Zobellia nedashkovskayae: one gene and its partner. The protein of the gene in region 2 binds, or shares a complex with, the protein of the main gene of each other region. Links are inferred from orthologs where the notes say so. Each region holds a gene or a part of one and is shown on either strand. Other genes may lie near its edges.

What was found.
Region 1: the proteins of groL (region 2) and metK are in contact, whole or in part, in a cryo-EM structure (PDB 8P4O), measured with the Escherichia coli proteins. The link is inferred for Zobellia nedashkovskayae from one-to-one orthologs.

The regions. Positions count from the first base shown.
Region 1 is NZ_JADDXR010000002.1:2,381,545-2,384,715, reverse strand. What follows is about bases 324-3,157. They hold metK (methionine adenosyltransferase), read right to left. Parts: upstream 2,452-3,157; coding sequence 1,195-2,451; downstream 324-1,194. Other genes in these bases: IWB64_RS09940 (carboxypeptidase-like regulatory domain-containing protein), read right to left, coding at 2,718-3,157; IWB64_RS09950 (O-acetylhomoserine aminocarboxypropyltransferase/cysteine synthase family protein), read right to left, coding at 324-883. Also shown: more of IWB64_RS09950, read right to left, coding at 1-323; more of IWB64_RS09940, read right to left, coding at 3,158-3,171. UniProt on the Escherichia coli protein: Catalyzes the formation of S-adenosylmethionine (AdoMet) from methionine and ATP.
Region 2 is NZ_JADDXR010000002.1:2,029,445-2,032,717, reverse strand. The notes cover bases 284-3,219. They hold groL (chaperonin GroEL), read left to right. Parts: upstream 284-903; coding sequence 904-2,535; downstream 2,536-3,219. Other genes in these bases: IWB64_RS08545 (heavy-metal-associated domain-containing protein), read right to left, coding at 2,958-3,219; IWB64_RS08555 (co-chaperone GroES), read left to right, coding at 523-801; secG (preprotein translocase subunit SecG), read left to right, coding at 284-372. Also shown: IWB64_RS08565 (hypothetical protein), read left to right, coding at 1-8; more of secG, read left to right, coding at 16-283; more of IWB64_RS08545, read right to left, coding at 3,220-3,273.

The DNA of each region.
Region 1 (3,171 bases), 350 kb from region 2 along the record:
GTTGCTTGATACGCACGTTCAATGTTTCCAAACCTTGTATAATCTGGAATGCGTTAAACGGACTCAAAGCTCCACCAAAATCACGCAATCCTTCCAAAATCAATTTAAAAGTAAAAGCAGCTGCACCTAGAGCTTCGCTATAAACCAAACCGTGGTAACCTGCGGATGGCTCAGTAAATTCAGGGAATTTTCCGTTAGTCCAATCAAAAGTTCCGGCGTCAATTATAGCTCCCCCTAAAGAAGAACCATGACCACCAATATATTTAGTAAGTGAATGTATAACCAAGTTAGCACCATGCTCAATAGGATTCAAAAGTGCTGGTGAAGCCACTGTATTGTCTACAATAAAAGGCACCTGTGCCGCTTTAGCTTGTTTTGAAATCGCTTTTAAATCTAGTACATCCAATTTTGGATTACCTAACGATTCTACAAAGAAAGCCCTTGTATTATCCTGTACTGCTTTTCCAAAACTTTCTGGATCAGAAGCATCTACAAAAGTAGTAGTGATTCCCAATCTTGGCAAGGTAACATTCAATAAATTGAAAGTACCACCATATAAACTGCTGGAAGCCACAATATGGTCTCCCGCTTTTAAAAGTGTTAATAAACCTGTAGAAATAGCAGCAGTTCCCGAAGCAAAAACTACAGCTCCTACCCCACCTTCTACGGCAGCCAATCTATCTTGAAGAATTTGATTGGTAGGGTTGTTCAATCTAGTATATATAAAACCAAGTTCTGCTAACGAAAATAAATTAGCCGCATGGTCTGTATCATTAAAAACATATGATGATGTTTGATAAATAGGTACGGCACGTGTTCCTCCTGTTTGTGCGGGATCATGTCCGGCATGTAAAGCGTTGGTTGAGAATTTCTGGTCACTCATAATCTTAGATTTTTAATTGTTATTTAAAATAATTAAAAGCCCAACCCTAAACTGCAGCCTGCAATTAGGTAAAATATCAAAAGAGTTATAAGAAGGCAAAAGATTAGTATGAGTAATCTATTTTGTTATCTGTCCCAATATTATAGGGATAGAATGTAGCACCTTCTCTGCGCAAAGAAGCAAAGGGTTGCTAAGGTTTCAAAGGGTCTATTCCCTCCACCTTTCTTGATAACTATTCAATACGTGTTTGAACTTTTGTGAATGCAAATATATAGTCGGTTAATTTAAATTCACCAACATTTTTGAAAAATTTATAAATTAAAGGCTTTTTTCACCTCATCTACCATGTCCAATTTCTCCCAAGTAAATAATTCCACTTCTTTCTCAATACGACCGTTGTATGGCGATTCAAAAACCTTAGTTACTGTTCTTGGTTCTTTACCCATATGACCATAAGCTGCAGATTCTAAATAAATAGGATTACGCAACTTTAAACGTTCTTCAATAGCATGTGGACGCATATCAAAAAGTGTCTTCACTTTCTTGGCAATTTCACCATCAGAAAGGTTAACGTTAGATGTACCGTACGTGTCTACATATATAGAAGTAGGTTCTACCACTCCAATAGCATAACTAACCTGTACCAAAATTTCATTGGCAATACCTGCTGCTACTAAATTCTTAGCAATATGGCGTGCTGCATAAGCGGCACTTCTATCTACCTTACTTGGGTCTTTTCCACTAAAAGCACCACCACCATGGGCTCCTTTACCACCATAAGTATCAACAATTATTTTTCTTCCTGTAAGTCCAGTATCACCATGAGGCCCACCAATCACAAACTTTCCGGTTGGGTTGATGTGATATTTAATCTTATCGTCAAACAAATCCTGAGTTGCCTTAGGCAATTGCGCAACAACTCTTGGAATTAAAATTTCTACAAGGTCCTTTTTGATTTTCGCCAACATAACGTCATCATCTGTAGTAAAAGCATCATGTTGTGTAGAGATAACAATAGTATCTATTCGTTGAGGCACATTATCATCGGAATACTCAATAGTAACCTGAGATTTGGCATCCGGTCTTAAATACTCAATGATTTTACCTTCTCTACGCAAGTCTGCTAAATTCTGAAGAATTTTATGGGAAATATCTAACGCCAAAGGCATGTAGTTTTCCGTTTCTTTAGTAGCATAACCAAACATCATACCTTGATCTCCTGCTCCTTGTTGTTCTTTTTGACCACGATCAACACCTTGGCTAATATCTTGCGACTGCTCATGAATAAGAGAAATAACTCCACAAGAGTCTCCACTAAACTGGTATTCTCCCTTGGTATAACCAATTGCGTTTATTACATCTCTTGCAATGGTTTGAACATCTAAATAAGTATCACTTTTAACCTCACCGGCTAAAACTACCTGACCTGTGGTAACCAAAGTTTCACAAGCAACCTTGCTTTCTGGATCAAAAGCCAAAAAGTGATCCAATAAGGCATCGCTTATTTGATCGGCAACTTTATCAGGGTGTCCTTCGCTAACAGATTCGGAAGTAAATAAATATGGCATAACAAACTTCTATTTTTATAAAAGGATTTGAACGGAATGCCAGAAGAAGATGATGTGAAAATATTCAACATCAACTGCTTTAGCATTTTTTTTGTTTCATAGTCTATCTCAGACTCAAAACAGAGGTTGCAATCAGTCAAATCCCTCCTCTTTATTTATAACTAGGACGCAAAAGTATAAAAAATGTTTAGTTGAATATATTAATATCGTGTTATTTATTACCTCAATTAATAAATATCATATTTAAGCCCCTTGTTTATTATGGATTATAGGTCATATTTTACAGAGAAAAGTATGTAGCGAGGCTGTACAAAATAGGTTTCTGTAGTAAAAAATAAATCATTGGTGCTATCTCTATTCAATGTTGTGGTATTTAGAAGGTTGGTGCCTTTAAGACCATACTCCCAATGGCTATCTTTTTTCTGATAGGTAATATTGGATTCCAAAAAACTATAGGTATTGGCTATGGTATCTTCCTTGTCTGTATAATTATAATAGTCATAATCAATATTAAAAATAAAATTCTTCAGAAAAGTGGCATCAAACCTAGCATAAGGCCTACTTGTAAAATATGTAGTCTCTAAATTTCCGTTTTCATAATTGTTTACGGTGTACCTATACCCCAATTCTAAATTGGGTGCATTTTTGAAATTAGTAGACAATGCGCCTGTATAGTTCTGCGTAAAAGAATTGGATGTACGTTGTTGATTATCTATTAAA
Region 2 (3,273 bases):
ATAAGTAAAGTAGTTATGAGTACGTTTACCATATTTTTAATCCTCATTGTTATAGTCTGCTTTTTGCTAATCCTAGTCATCATGGTGCAAAATCCTAAAGGTGGCGGGTTATCGTCTTCTTTTGGTGGCGGTGGCAGTCAAATTGTAGGTGGTGTAAAAAAGACAGGTGATTTCCTAGATAAAAGTACTTGGACATTATCCATATTACTAGTAGTTCTTATATTGGCATCTAACGTTGCTCTTAAAGGTAACTTCAGTGACACCGATTCAAAACTTTTAAACGGAGACGGCATTGAGACCGTTGTTCCGGAAACAGTTCCAGAAGCTTTGCCAGAACAGGCACCTGCTCCGGTAAGTACGCCTGCCGAATAGCTTAGAAATTCCAAATAATAACATACAAAAATGCCAGCTTAGTGACAAGCTGGCATTTTTGGTTTAACAATGTGTCAGTTTTCATGTAATGGCATAATTTCTGCCCATTAGGATTCAAGAATATAATTTTTCAAACTAAAAACTAAAAATATGGCAAAAGTGAACATTAAACCATTAGCAGATAGGGTTCTTATCGAGCCTATGGCTGCTGAGACTAAAACAGCATCAGGTCTTTACATTCCAGATACTGCCAAAGAAAAACCTCAACAAGGTAAAATCGTTGCAGTTGGACCAGGCACCAAGGATGAAAAGGTGACAGTTAAAGTTGGCGATACTGTTTTATATGGTAAATACGCAGGCACTGAGCTTAAGCTTGAAGGCGTAGATTATTTAATGATGCGTGAAAGTGACGTTTTAGCTATCATATAGTTTCTTTCACATTCTAGTAACCACTAGAGTTCTTAAAGAAATACATAAGATTAATTTAAAATATTCTCACTTACGTGAGAAAAACAAATACTAATATTTATTATGGCAAAAGATATAAAGTTTGATATCGATGCACGCGACGGCCTAAAAAGAGGTGTCGATGCATTGGCAAATGCGGTAAAAGTAACATTAGGACCTAAGGGTAGAAACGTAATCATCAGCAAGTCTTTTGGTGCTCCACAGGTAACTAAAGATGGTGTAACTGTTGCAAAAGAAATAGAGTTGGCAGACCCTCTAGAAAACATGGGTGCCCAAATGGTTAAAGAAGTTGCTTCTAAGACTAATGACCTTGCAGGTGATGGTACTACTACAGCTACTGTTTTAGCTCAAGCTATCGTTAAAGAAGGTTTGAAGAATGTTGCCGCTGGTGCAAATCCAATGGATTTGAAAAGAGGTATTGATAAAGCTGTAGAAGCAATTGTTGCCAACATAGCAAAGCAATCTAAAAAAGTAGGTGATTCTTCTGAAAAAATTAAGCAAGTAGCTTCTATTTCAGCTAACAATGACGAAACTATTGGTGATTTAATCGCTAAAGCTTTCGGAAAAGTTGGTAAAGAAGGTGTTATCACCGTAGAAGAAGCTAAAGGTACTGACACTTATGTTGATGTTGTAGAAGGTATGCAATTTGACAGAGGTTACCTTTCTCCATATTTTGTTACCGATTCAGAAAAGATGGTATCAGAATTAGAAAGTCCTTATATCTTATTGTTCGATAAGAAGATTTCTTCAATGAAAGACCTTCTTCCTGTATTGGAGCCAGTTGCTCAATCAGGAAAACCACTTTTGATTATTGCCGAGGATGTTGATGGTGAAGCATTAGCTACTTTAGTTGTAAACAAATTAAGAGGTTCTTTAAAAATTGCTGCTGTTAAGGCTCCAGGATTTGGTGACCGTAGAAAAGCAATGTTAGAAGATATCGCTATTTTAACAGGTGGTACTGTTATTTCTGAAGAAAGAGGATTCTCTCTAGACAATACTACTCTAGATATGTTAGGTACTTGTGAAAAAGTACAAATAGACAAAGACAATACTACAATCGTAAATGGTGGTGGTGTTGCAAAAGATATCAAAACAAGAGTTAATCAGATAAAATCTCAAATTGAGACTACTACTTCTGATTATGACAAAGAAAAACTTCAAGAGCGCTTAGCTAAGCTAGCTGGTGGTGTTGCCGTACTTTATGTAGGTGCTGCTTCTGAGGTTGAGATGAAAGAGAAAAAAGACCGTGTAGATGATGCTTTACATGCAACGAGAGCTGCAGTTGAAGAAGGTATCGTTGCTGGTGGAGGTGTTGCATTGGTAAGAGCTAAATCTGTTCTTGCTAAAATAGCTACTGAGAATGAAGATGAAGCAACAGGCTTACAAATCGTAGCCCGCGCCATTGAAGCTCCTTTAAGAACTATAGTGTCTAATGCAGGTGGTGAAGGTTCTGTAGTAATCGCAAAAATCCTGGAAGGTAAAGGTGATTTTGGTTACGATGCAAAATCTGAAACTTATGTTGATATGATGAAAGCTGGTATTATTGATCCTGCTAAAGTAACTAGAGTAGCATTAGAAAATGCTGCATCTGTTGCTGGTATGATCTTAACTACCGAATGTGCTTTAACAGACATTAAAGAGGATACTCCTGCCGGCCCACCAATGGGTGGAGGCGGAATGCCCGGAATGATGTAGTGGCGAGGCGCCACAGCCAATTATTGATTAATTGGTTTGTGCTATCAATATTATAATATTAAACCGCTCTTGAATATCAAGAGCGGTTTTTTTATTCACTTCTACCAACAAAAAAACCATCCTTTTTTAAGAGATGGTTTTCCTGTCCGATGTCTAAATCCTATCGGGTTTACTGACTACTTCTTTTTAGGAGCAGCTTTCGGAGCGGCCTTTTTACCAGCTTTTGCTGATAACGGCTTAGCAGATGATTTACCTGCATTTTTTGCTTGTGCCATAATTTCGAGTATTAAATAAAACTAATCTAAGGTATATCACTTTTTGATTCGTGATATTTTCTTTGGCAAAAAATTAACTAAAATATTTTAAGCCATTTCAACTCAATTAAAATCAGCTTTATTATCCTAATGAAAAACTATTTACTCTTAATGATCAGCACCATCATCTGAATTATCTTCTCTATACCTGCAACAAGGATGAACACTTTCATATGCTTCTTCAGTTGCTTTTAATTCTTTGGTATCGTGACCAACAGCTACAATTGCCGTTTTAATTTTCATTGGGTCGGTTTTACGCTCATCCATAATTACCGCAAGTTGGTGTGTTGGAATGTCCCAAGAAGCATATTTTACACCTTTTACGTTAAGTGCAGCCTTCTCTATTCGTTCTTTACACATAGCACATTTACCGTCAACGTCAAAAGTCATTTTCTTATTCTTTTCCTGAGCAAACGTTACCAAG